Regions from separate parts of the Salinicoccus sp. ID82-1 genome, predicted to be linked through region 1. Evidence: riboswitches for the same ligand, from Rfam matches in the RefSeq annotation. Region 1 holds a riboswitch; each other region holds the start of a gene.
The links. Region 1 has a riboswitch for thiamine pyrophosphate ahead of J4760_RS08050 (ABC transporter substrate-binding protein). Riboswitches for the same ligand answer to the same signal wherever they lie in the genome.
Positions count from the first base shown of each region.

Region 2: it holds a riboswitch for thiamine pyrophosphate, as region 1 does, so the genes downstream of both, J4760_RS01675 (ECF transporter S component) here and J4760_RS08050 (ABC transporter substrate-binding protein) in region 1, are expected to answer to the same signal.
Region 3: it holds a riboswitch for thiamine pyrophosphate, as region 1 does, so the genes downstream of both, J4760_RS00485 (Ykof family thiamine-binding protein) here and J4760_RS08050 (ABC transporter substrate-binding protein) in region 1, are expected to answer to the same signal.
Region 4: it holds a riboswitch for thiamine pyrophosphate, as region 1 does, so the genes downstream of both, tenA (thiaminase II) here and J4760_RS08050 (ABC transporter substrate-binding protein) in region 1, are expected to answer to the same signal.

Region 1 is NZ_JAGFLY010000003.1:48,322-51,434, reverse strand. It holds gene J4760_RS08055 (ABC transporter permease) at 1-606, opposite strand, end outside; gene J4760_RS08050 (ABC transporter substrate-binding protein) at 623-1,624, opposite strand; TPP riboswitch at 1,737-1,835, opposite strand; gene J4760_RS08045 (GNAT family N-acetyltransferase) at 1,957-2,385, opposite strand; gene J4760_RS08040 (DUF2538 family protein) at 2,397-2,864, opposite strand; gene J4760_RS08035 (LCP family protein) at 2,874-3,113, opposite strand, start outside.
Region 2 is NZ_JAGFLY010000001.1:337,500-340,612, forward strand. It holds gene J4760_RS01670 (ABC transporter ATP-binding protein) at 1-1,541, shown strand, start outside; TPP riboswitch at 1,590-1,680, shown strand; gene J4760_RS01675 (ECF transporter S component) at 1,749-2,327, shown strand; gene J4760_RS01680 (ABC transporter ATP-binding protein) at 2,330-3,113, shown strand, end outside.
Region 3 is NZ_JAGFLY010000001.1:90,006-93,118, reverse strand. It holds gene J4760_RS00495 (pentapeptide repeat-containing protein) at 1-285, opposite strand, end outside; partial or broken gene J4760_RS00490 (poly(glycerol-phosphate) alpha-glucosyltransferase) at 410-1,169, opposite strand; TPP riboswitch at 1,357-1,456, shown strand; gene J4760_RS00485 (Ykof family thiamine-binding protein) at 1,529-2,119, shown strand; gene J4760_RS00480 (O-methyltransferase) at 2,163-2,822, opposite strand; gene J4760_RS00475 (DUF1572 family protein) at 2,931-3,113, opposite strand, start outside.
Region 4 is NZ_JAGFLY010000001.1:500,541-503,653, reverse strand. It holds gene thiM (hydroxyethylthiazole kinase) at 1-63, opposite strand, end outside; gene thiD (bifunctional hydroxymethylpyrimidine kinase/phosphomethylpyrimidine kinase) at 67-861, opposite strand; gene tenA (thiaminase II) at 854-1,537, opposite strand; TPP riboswitch at 1,610-1,709, opposite strand; gene J4760_RS02505 (hypothetical protein) at 1,877-2,068, shown strand; gene J4760_RS02500 (PTS fructose transporter subunit IIABC) at 2,137-3,113, opposite strand, start outside.

The sequences.
Region 1 (3,113 bases):
TTCCTGCGCCCCGAGCCATTCGGCGATGACGGCGCCCATCACGCTGTAGGTGGCGGAGATTTTGAGCCCTGAAAAGAAGTAGGGCAGGGCACTCGGCCATTCGAGCTTGAAAAAGATCTGCCGGCGGCTGGCACCGATCATCTGCATGTAGTTCCTGAGTGTCGGACTGGTCTGGCGGAATCCGTCGATCAGCGACACGGCGACCGGAAAGAAGCAGACGAGTGTGATGATCAGAATCTTCGGCAGAGCGCCGAATCCGAACCATAGTACCAATAGTGGCGCCAGTGCGATGATCGGTATGTTCTGCGACAGTACCATGAGCGGATAGAGGCTCTGCCTCGCCTGCGGAATGAGGTGGAGCACTACCGCAAGGACGATGCCGACAAAGACACCGATGGCGAATCCGCCGAGCGCAATCTGTATGGTCGACAGCGTATGCCCGAGCAGCCTCGGATAGATCGCAATGCCTTCCTGGATGATCTGGATGGGACTTGGCAGCATCCAGTCGGCAATATTGAAAATACTTACCGCAAGCTGCCAGATGACCAGTATCAGAAGTATCGCCAGAATCGGCGGTCCGACACGCCATGATGAAAGTCGTCGCATTTACTATTCCTCCAATTTATTCAGCTCCGGGCAGAAATTCGTTCGTGTATGCCTGTTCCACATCGAGTTCCGATTCAATCAGTTCATTTTCATACATCCAGTCGCTGTAGTTCTGCCACACATCCTGTGCCTGATATCCCCAGTATGGCGCATCGCCCTGGTAGACGTCCACCAGCCACTCCTGGCTCGCCCTGACGAGTTCCGGATCAAGGTCCGGCTCAGCCTCGATCAGATGTTCCGCAGCCGCCTCAGGCTGCTCCATCGCAAACTGGTAGCCTTCCGCCGTCGCTTCGGTGAACGCGCGGACAGTCTCCGGGTCGCTGTCGATCAGGTTCTGGTTCGTCATCAGTACAGGGGTATAGAAATTGAGTGCATCCGAATACTCGGTGAAGTCGATCGTATTGAGCGGGAAGTCGCGGAGCTCCGCTTCAATTCCTGTCCAGCCATAGTAGATCCAGGCAAAGTCGACGTCACGCTGTACAGCTGTGAAAAAGTCCGTGTCGCCGATGTTCAGAATATCTACTTCGCTGATATCCGCACCGTCCGCCTGCATGATGGACGCAATCGTCTCCTCCTCGATCGGCGAGCCGTAGCCGCCGTATGTCTGTCCTTCAAGGTCGGACGGCGTCTCGAGCCCATACTCCTCCGGTGAGGCAAGGACTGATGTATTGTCCTGGATGATTGCAGCGAGTGATACGATATCGACACCCTGGAGACGGGCCTGGGTGACGTTCTCCTGGGCACTGATGCCGAAGTCGCCATTGCCGGTGGCAACCGTCTGTTCTGCACCCGCTTCACCCGGCAGAACGATATTCACGTCGAGCCCGCGTTCCTCGTAGTATCCTTCCGCCTGTGCGGCATAGATGCCCGTATGGTTCGTATTCGGCGTCCAGTCGAGGACGAATGTAATCTCCTCCAGTGCTCCGTTTTCTGCCGAACTGCCATCATCGGCATTGTCGCCATTGCCGCATGCGGCAAGAAACAGTGCAAGAATGATGGGAAATAAAATCTTCTTCATATGGAAACTCCTCTCAAAATGGCGGTGTCCTGCATCCGATAGAAATGGGAATACAAAAAAACACCTTCCGTATCTGGAGGCGTCAAGAACTGTAAGACGATACACGAGTGCCGTATATGCGCTACACATTCCCTACGCTGGTATTATCCAGATCAGGTCAAAGGGTCAGGTCATGCCTTCTCAGCCTCATACGGCTCCCCTATGCATCAAATATTCTATTGATATGTCCATTATACCATGGCGACAAATCAAGTCCAAGGTGCAGGAATCAGAATCCGGACAATGAAAAAAGGCGTCTTCCGGGCATATTGCTCGAAAGACGCCTGATGATTCTATTCTGTCAGATCCCTCTCCATGTACACATGCGGGATGCCGGCATCCATGAATTCATCGGAGGAGACAGTATAGCCAAGCTTCCTGTAGAAATCGATGGCATGCACCTGGGCACCAAGCCTGGCACGGGTATAGCCGGTCTCACGTGCATGGGAGTGGACGAATGCCATCAGTTCACGGCCGAGGCTTCTGCCGCGTGCTTCAGGCAGCACAGCCATACGTTCCACTTTGATCATTTCGTCATCGGCCGGACGGTAACGGACAGTGCCGACCGGTTCCTCTTCAATCAGCAGTATGTGTGTGGCCACGTCTTCATAATCATCGACCTCACGGTCCATCGGCACATTCTGCTCCTCTACAAAGACACGTTTACGGATGGCAAGACACTGGTTGTACAGGATATTGTTGTCTGCGACTTTAATTTCCATCGAAATTCCTCCTACATTGCATTCTTGCGCCGGATGGCGGTGAACTGCCAGAAGATCTTGAGCTGTTCCAGGTTCCAATAGGCCAGACCGAGCGACAGGGCAGGCTTGGTGTTGAACTTCATGCCGCTCGCTTCAGCTGCTGCAAGTGCGAGATACTGGATGTGCGGCTTCAGTTCCTTGAAAGGTGCCGACAGCCGCTCATCCTCCCTGATCCAGTCCATCGGGAAGGTCAGCTCGAAAATGTTGATGCGGCGGTAAATGTCCGGCATGGCGATGATGTAGCATGCCGCATCCACCTCGGGATTCTTCAGCGCTTCCGCGAAGTACCCCCGGATGGAGAGGAACATCTCCTTGTGCTCATGGTTCTGGTAGTAGTACGTATCCTCTATGGCAGGCTGGCCGCTGTGCTTGATCTGATCATCCAGGTAATCGAACATTTCATTGATATTCGTTTCCTTGTCGTAGGTTTTTCTCATCATCATCCGCTCCTAGACTTCATTTTGCGCACGATCATAGCTGTCGTAGCTTCCGGTGCCGTTGTACTCCTCCGTGCTTTCCTCGTAGTATTCGCCAGTGTTCTCTTCATAATTGTACTGTTCAGTGCTTTCTTCGTAGTTGTACTGTTCTGTACTGTCCTCCTGGATGCTTTCGGAACCATTACCATCTTCCGGTGCCCAATAGTCATCCTCTTCGGTCGTTGCACCTTCCTGAGAGGTGCCTTGTTCTGT
Region 2 (3,113 bases), on a different contig from region 1:
TTCTGCTCGTCGTCTATGTACTGCTGTCATCGACACAGTACCTTGCCGCCTTCATGATGGTCGGGCTGTCGCAGCGCACGGTGTACAAGCTGCGCTCGAGACTGTTTTCGCATATGCAGAAACTGCCGGTACGCTTCTATGACAAGCGCCAGCACGGCGAACTGATGAGCCGGATGACAAATGATATCGAGACCATTTCACAGACGCTCAATACATCATTCATCCAGTTCACGACAAGTGTCGTCACACTCATTGGGACCATCAGCGTCATGATCTATCTGAGTCCATTGCTGACCCTGCTCACGGTGCTGATCATTCCTGTACTGATATTCGCTGTCGGCTTCATCACACGGCGCACCGGTCCGCTCTATAAGAAGCGGCAGCGTGCCACAGGTGAACTGAACGGCTACATCGAGGAGATGGTCTCCGGCCAGGAGATCGTCAAAGTGTTCTCCCAGGAGGAGACGGCGATCAAGAACTTCAACGAAAAGGCCGGCAGTCTTCGGGACATTACATTCTGGGCATTCCTGTATGCCGGGTTCATTCCTAAAGTGATGAATATGCTTAATAATATCAGCTTTACGATTGTTGCGGGTGCCGGCGGGCTGCTGGCGCTCTCGGGCACTGGCCTCGTCACCATCGGAACCATTGTGGTATTCGCCGAGTATGCGAGGCAGTTCACCCGTCCGCTTGCCGACCTGTCCAACCAGTTCAATCAGGTGCTGTCGGCCATCGCCGGTGCTGAGCGTGTATTCGGCATCATGGATTCCGAAACCGAGAACGACCATGGAAAAATTGAAGATAAGACCATCAAAGGCGAAATCGAGTTTGACGATGTCTCCTTCTCCTATGATCCAGAGCAGAAGACACCGACGATCAGAAATCTAAGCTTTAAGATAGCAGCCGGTGAATCCGTGGCACTGATAGGTGCCACAGGCGCAGGAAAGACGACTGTCATGCAGCTGCTGGCCCGGTTCTATGAAACGGATTCCGGCCAGGTGCGGATCGATGGAGAGGATATTCTCGACTATGCCCGTGCCACTGTACGCTCCCAGACGGCATTCGTCCTGCAGGACCCATATCTCTTCGAGTCGACCATCCGGGAGAACATCCGCTATGGGAAGCTCGATGCGACGGATGACGATGTTGTTGAGGCCGCCAGGCTCGCCAATGCCCATGACTTCATCGTCGAGCTTGAAAACGGCTATGACACCATCCTTGAAGCGGATGAAGGTTTCATTTCACAAGGACAGAAGCAGCTGATTTCGATTGCCCGCGCACTGATCACGGATCCCGCCATTCTGCTGCTGGATGAAGCGACGAGCAGCATCGACACTGTGACGGAGCTGAAAATCCAGGAGGCACTGGAACGGCTCATGAAGGACCGCACAAGCATCATCATCGCCCATCGGCTCAATACCATCAAGGCGGTGGATCGGATCTTCGTCATGGATCTCGGTGAACTGGTCGAAAGCGGCTCTGAGCAGGAACTTCTCCGACAGGAGGGGCGCTACTACCAGATGGTGTCAGATAATAAATAGCTTCACAAATCATCAGAAGTGTATTACCATGGATACAACCGAATAAGAAACGACCACTAGGGGTGTCCGTTTGGACTGAGAATCACCCTCATTACCTGATCTAGATCATACTAGCGTAGGGAAGTGGCATATTTTCCTATAAATATGCACACCACTCCGCTAGTGGTGTGTTTTTTATTTGGAAAATAATGTCTGGAGGGTTTTACCATGGTAAGAAAAAACGGATTGACATTGACCGATGTACTGGTCACGGTCGTCATCGCACTCGTGTTTGCATTCATCTACTCGATATGGGGTGGTGTCTATACGGCACTCGAACCCCTTGGTCTGCATCTGAACCAGCTGCTTTACGGCATGTGGTTCATCGCAGCAGTCGTCGCCTACCTGATCATCAGAAAGCCAGGTGTGGCACTGATTGCTGAATTCGCAGCCGCGTCAGGGGAGACGATCGTCATGCTGCAGTTCGACGTCATGCTGATCGTCTATGGATTGATCCAGGGACTGGCGTGTGAAATTGTCTTTGCAGTCGTGAAGTATAAGAGCACTTCGCTGATGGTGGCAGTTGCGGCTGGTGTGGCAGCGGCGCTTTCAACATTGCCGCTCGACTGGTATTACGGTTATCTTGGACAGCTTGCAACGTGGAATCTGCTGCTCATGTTCGGCTTCAGAGTGCTGAGTGGTGCACTCATTGCCGGCGGACTTGCCCATCTGCTGTACCAGGGGCTGAAAGGAACCGGCGTACTGAAACTGGTCGGACAGAAGGCCACAGCCGATGAAGGACTGTAGGAATGGCCATCGCAGTCAAAAACCTCAGATTGAAGTTCCCGGAGGCACAAGCGCGCCTGTTTACAGACCTTGAACTCACAATAGAGGATAAGGAAAAGGTGCTGATTGTCGGACCGAGTGGCTCAGGCAAGAGTACTCTGCTCAACGTTCTCGGGGGACTCATTCCGAACGTCATCGATGTACCGATGAAGGCCGATCAGCTGGAGCTTCCGAATTCCGGTGCCTATGTCTTCCAGGATCCGGATTCCCAGTTTACGATGCCCACGGTGGCAGAGGAGCTTGCATTCATCATGGAGAACAGGCAGGTCGAAAGAGAGGATATGGACCAGAGAATCGTGCAGATACTCAGTACGGTCGGTCTTGATATCGATCCCGCTGCAGCCATCCACACACTGTCCGGCGGCATGAAGCAGAAGCTTGCCATCGCAAGTGCACTGCTGCAGCAGGCGGACACGCTGTTCCTGGATGAACCGACGAGTATGCTCGATGAGGGGTCTGCCGAACATTTGTGGGAAACCATCCAGCAGATGTGGGACGGCCGCACGGTAGTAATCATCGAGCACCGCGTGGAGAATATATGGGATAAGGTCGACCGTGTCATACTCATGGATGACCAGGGCCGGATCGACAGGATAGGGCCGCCGGATGAAATGCTCGAAAACCACCGGGATGCACTTGATGCGTTCGGCGTATGGCATCCTGAATCCTGGCACAATGCTCCACGTCTTCCTGAAATAAAAGCACAGTCGGATGTACTGCTAGAAGCCCGCGACCTGGTGGTCAGAA
Region 3 (3,113 bases), on a different contig from region 1:
TGCCAGATTCAATATGGAATCTTTGAACATCAGGTTTTTAATGGAGCATTTATCAAAACCGCTGCCGACGAGCTTGCAGTTGGTGAATTCCACCCGATGGATGGAAGCTTTGGAAAAATTGACGTTCGACAGATCACAATCCATAAAATGAACATCCAGCAAATCTGCATCCGTGAACGTACTGCCTGAAAAATTGCATCCTTTGACGACAGAACCATATATTTTCAGACGATCCATTGTTTCATTGATGTATTCCGAATCAACCACCTCTCGATCTTCGAGCATCTGATCTTCATCTTGGTGTCATCAAAAATATAAGCGGATTCCGGGTCTTCCGGATCCGTGTAGAGGAAGTTCTCAAGCAGATGGTCGATTGTGAGTTTTGCCCACTCTATCCCTTTTTTATCGTTCAAAAACTCCAACCCTTCAAGAAGGGAGTATGTTGTGGAAGTATGTCTGAGCACGTTATAGAACCCAATCCGTTTATCGAAATGGGGAAATTTGCCGTATTCATATCTGTCGTCGGTGTCTATCTGATCTTTCAAATACTGAGTTGCGGTCTGTATCAGTCTGCGGTACTCGGACTTTTTCTGATGGCCGCCGATCTTTCTGATGCCATGCATACTGCCTCCGGCATTCAGTTCGAACATCTTGTCTCCTTCAACGAGATAGCCTCTGGTCTGAAAACGGATCACCGATTTATTCATGTATTTTTTGTGAAAATAAATGCCTTTATAGGCCTTGTACTTCTTAAGATATGTATTGATATTCCTTTCACATACAAACAGGTTCTTTTTCCTATCTCCCGGGACCGGTCTGACAAAAGCATTCGCGTTGATTTCCTCGGGCAGGAAAGCCAGGCTATAGTGCTTGTCATAGGCAATGCCATAGTCGATATAATTGCGGCGTGTCTGCTGCATACTGCTAAGCACTTGCGAGAAAGGCACCTCTTCTTCCGAAATGATGAAGTCGGCTTTAAGCCACTCAGTAGAATGTCCAAGGTCTGATAGTTTCTTCATCTCATCCTTAATTTTCTTCTGGAAAAAATTATTGTTCTTCACCTTGAAAACATGCGCCCTTCTGTTCTTGAATCCGAGCGATATGATAATCCATTCAGAAGTCAAAAGGTCTTTTCTATTGCGTAAATCCTCTATCATTTCGATATTCACTGCTTCTACCTCTCTCCTGTGAAATATAGTCAGAATCTTTTTTTTTTTTGAACACGCCCCATTATATGCATAATAAGTAAAAATTGTAAAATATATCGGTGGAACCGCATTCAGTAAATCATTGCGTTGCGCTTTACATTTTTCGCCGGTTTCCCTATCATTGAAGGTGAAATGAAAACTGCATACCGATGTGCACTAGGGGAGCTGTCAAAGGCTGAGACGGGATTTCCGGACCCTCAACACCCGATCTGGATAACACCAGCGTGGGAAAGTGCGGCGGGTATGAGCACCATACCTCTGCTGCATTTCCTCGGGGAGTGCAGTTTTTTATTTTCAATCAGACTTTGGAGGTATGATGTATGGCAACAGAATGCGGCACGGAAAGAATAGCAGGCTGCCAGTTCAACTTGAGTGTAATGAGCGATGATTTTGTGGATGTCATCCTGGGTTCGCTGGATGCGGTGGACATGTCGAAAGTCTGGCGGGATACGGATGATGTCACAACATGTGTGCGTGGACGTGTCGAGCATGTATTCGATGTGGTCAAGGCAGTCTATCTGCATGCTGCAAAGACCGGGAAGCACGTGGAGATGAGTGGCACATTCTCAATCGGATGTCCAGGCGATTCCTCCGGTGATACGTATATGGATGCTTCGGCAGAACGCATGAATGAACCGGCTGTTGCAGATATCCAGCAGAAGGCCGGCTGCAAATTTGCGCTCTACCCGATGAACACAACCAGCTACATGGATGTCATCTATGAGCAGATCGACCTGTCGAAGGCGCGCGGCGTAGAAGTCAGTCCCAGCCACTATTCCACTCGATTGGATGGAGAAGTGAATGATATATTCAATGCAATCGAAGAGGCTTTCACCAAGGTGCAGGAAGTGGTCAGTCATACGACGACGACATTCACCATCTCGGCGAACAGCCCCTCAAGCAAGAAATAGATGCACGATGAAAACCCTGGGTGAATGGTCACCCAGGGTTCCTTTATTTTACGACGCCCATCAGAAATCCATCGTAGCCTTTCTGACCGACAGTCTGGATGGCAGTCGTCTCGATACGGTCGTCCTTCGAGAGCTGGTCGAACATGTCGCGGATCTGCGGCACTGCTTTTTCGTCTGTGTCTTCGATGATTTTTCCGCGGCGCACTACATTATCCACGATGATGGTTGCGCCCTTTTTTGACAGCTTCAGCGCCCAGTTGAGATATTCGGAATTGTTCTCCTTGTCCGCATCAATGAAAATGAAGTCAAAGCGTGGGTAGCCTTTTTCAAGGATTGAGGGCAGCGTCGACAGCGCCTCGCCTTCAATGACTTCGACTTCCGCTGAAATACCAGCGGATTCGATATTTTCCCTTGCCATTTCGGCATGCTTCGGATTCACTTCAAATGTTGCCATGCGACCCTCTTCTGGCAATGCACGCGCCAGCCAGACAGTACTGAATCCACCGTGCGTACCGATTTCAAGAATCGTTTTGGCCTTCGCCATCTTGGCCATGAGATGAAGCATCTTTCCATGCGCACGCGATACTTCGATCGACGGCATCTCCGCTTCCTCATTCTTCTTCAGAATATGCTCCATCGTTTCATCCGTCGTCGCCAGCTTTTCCTCGAAATAAACATCCACTGCCCGCCATGTCTCTTCCATTTGAGAAACCTCCATCAATCGATTTCTGTACACTTACCCGCCCAGACGGTGAAAGGAAACGTTTAATTGGGCTGTTCGACTTATTTTTCTTACATGCATGCTGCTTCTTTATTTTCCAGGGTTCAGATACTGTTCAGACTGTCCTTTCGGAATGCTCAGCGACTGCCAGTCCGACCCCTTGATCTGCTTGCCGATGAACATCATCTGGCCGATATGCATTGCGTAATGAGAATGCTGGCGTTCGAGTGCATCCAGGATTGTATGATCTTCTCCGCGGATTTTCTGGGTTCT
Region 4 (3,113 bases), on a different contig from region 1:
GACGTCATTCGTTATGCAGACAACCAGTGGACTTTGTATTTTCAGTTTCTCTATACGTTTCATATTCTAGTCTCCTCTATAGCTGAAATGGTTCACCGGGCCGTTGCCCTTTCCAATTCCAGGATTATTTCTGATTGCTGAACTGATATACTTCTTCGCCAGCCTGAAACTTTCTTCAAGTGTTTTGCCCTTTGCAAGTTCTGCAGTGATGGCTGCTGAGAAAGTGCAGCCTGTTCCGTGTGTATTCGACGTTTCAATACGTGGTTCGGAAAGTTCGATGGTGGTGTCTCTTGTGAACATATAGTCCACGGCATCTCCTTCAAGATGCCCCCCCTTTATGATGACACTCTGAACACCGATTTCCTTCACAAAAATATCCGCAGCTTTTCTGATATCCGTGGCATTTTCAATTTTGATGCCTGCTATCTTTTCCGCTTCGTGGATGTTCGGTGTCACACTGGTGGCAGCGGGCAGCAGGGTCTCTCTTAGAAAATCGATTGATGCCTCCTCTATCAGTGCATCTCCGCTCGTGGCAATCATGACTGGATCGATGATGTACGGTATATCATACTGGTCTGCTGTTCGAGCAATAATTTCCATCATATCGACTGTTGCGATCATACCGCTTTTCATTGCGTGAGGCATTTCATCACTGAAGACGCTGTACAGCTGTTTTTCCAGAAAATCGACTGACACATTGAAAACATCCTGGACACCCATAGTGTTCTGGGCAGTCAGCGATGTTACAGCAGCCATCCCATATACACCACGTGAATGAAATGTCTTGCTGTCGGCCAGTATCCCTGCACCGCCTGTCGGATCATTACCGGCAACCGTCAGAGCAATTGGAAATCTAGACATTGATACCCACTCCATCCCATCGTTCTTTGGTGGCAGCCATATTGAAGAAACGTCTTTCATGCTCTGTGCTTTCGACATAGTTTTTCTTGAGCACGTCCACTTCTTTTTCAGCCATATGCATTGCGGCATCATCGATGATGCTGAACATGACATCTACCGTATCGTTCATATCATTCGCATAAAACTCGAACCACTTCCTATATGGATGGTCCGCTGCAAAAGTATTCTGTTCCATTGCCATCTGTCCGAGTCTGCGGTAGACATAGGGGCATGGTGCCATTGCACTGATTGCATACGCAATGTCCTCTCTTGTGCAGGCGTTGAAGTACATATGCTTGATATAGTGGTCTGCTGATGGATACCATTCTCCATTTTCTATGATATCTTCATACGGTCTGTTCACTGCACGTGCCAGAACAGCGTGCGCCTCGCTTTCTCCATCCAGCAGGAAAGTCATCTGGCCCATCATGAACCTGACCGTCTCCTTTGAATCCGTCTTCGACATCAGCATTGCGTAGAGCTTCGCAAATTCTTCCAGATACAACGCATCTGCACGCAAGTAGTGCATGACGGCATTATCATCAATATCTCCATGGACCAGCCCCTGTATGAATGCATCCGTATAGATGGCTTCGATCATTGGTTCGGTTTCTTTCTTCAATATCTCGCTCAGCATAGCATTTCTCCTTTTTACATAGTAAAAACCCATTTCCAGCATAGGAAATGGGTTCAGTAAGAAGACAAGGAATATCCGACCAAACCACTTCTCTACGCTGGCATTATCCAGATCAGATCAAAGGGATCAGCCACATGGCTGTCTCAGCAGAATTGCACCCCTAGTGGTACTGCTATTCAATTATCTTGAATGTTAATGGAGACGAATGGAAAAGTCAACTGTTAACCACGCGAATATATGCATATTGACTGTACATTTTGAACGTATATACCTGATATGTTACAGTGGGAGTGTAGGCGTCTTTAAACAGCCATGTAAAAAATCTATAAGGAGGATATTATGTCTGCCAATAAGAGTGTCATGTACATTCTCATCGGCATCGCTGTAATTGCAGCAATTACAGGCGGAATCAGCCTGATGAATGACAGTACCCCAAGCACTGGGCAAATTCTAGCACTGGTAGGTTTTGGTGCGATACTTGTTGTTGCTGCACTTGGATTCATCGTCAGACTCTTTACTAGAGGAAAATAGTTTGATGCCAGCAACCATTAGTAATCCCCCCATGATACTTCATGGGGGGATTCATTTTATTGTTTATTTTATTGTCTAATTGGTTTTTTCAGCAGTCCGAGAATCAACGCTGAAACGGCTGTACCGATAAGGAGTGAGACAAGAAACATGAGTTTTCCTTCTCCGATCGTCAGGGCGACAAACAGTCCACCGTGTGGTGCATTGATGGATGTTGCGAATGCCATGGCGAGTGCGCCTGCTGTTGCAGAACCGACGACCATGGATGGAATGACTCTCAGTGGATCGGCTGCTGCGAACGGGATGGCACCTTCTGTGATGAATGATGCCCCCATGATGACGTTTGTCGGACCGGAAGATCTCTCAACTTCCGTGAATCTGTTTCTGAATACCATTGTGGCAACTGCGATGGCAAGTGGTGGTACCATACCTCCGATCATTGCTGCTGTGATCGGTTCAGGGTTATTGGCGGAAAGTGCTGCAATACCGAATGCATAGGCTGCCTTGTTGATCGGACCGCCCATGTCGATGGCCATCATGCCGCCGACAATGGCGCCGAGCAGTACAATGTTCGTTCCACTCATGCTGCTGAGTGTCGTATTCATCCATTCGTTCAGTGCTGTTGCTGGCGGATCGACAATATAGTACATGATGACGCCGGTCAGGAATACACCGACCAATGGATAGAGCAGGACAGGTTTCAAGCCTTCAAGTGCCTGTGGCAGGTTTTCCATCACTCTCTTTATACCGACCATCAGATAACCGGCAAGGAAACCGGCAATCAGACCGCCGAGGAATCCTGAGCCCATTGTCGAAGCCATGAGTCCACCGATCATACCTGGTGCGAGACCTGGACGGTCGGCGATGCTCATCGCGATGAAGCCGGCCAGTATTGGAATCATCAGCTGGAATGCGTTGCTGCCGATGAAGTTGATCATTTCGGCAATCGGGCTGTACTCAACGCTCTCAGGATCTGCTGAATTGATACCGAACATGAAGCTGATGGCGATCAGTATACCACCGGCAACAACGAACGGCAGCATGTTGG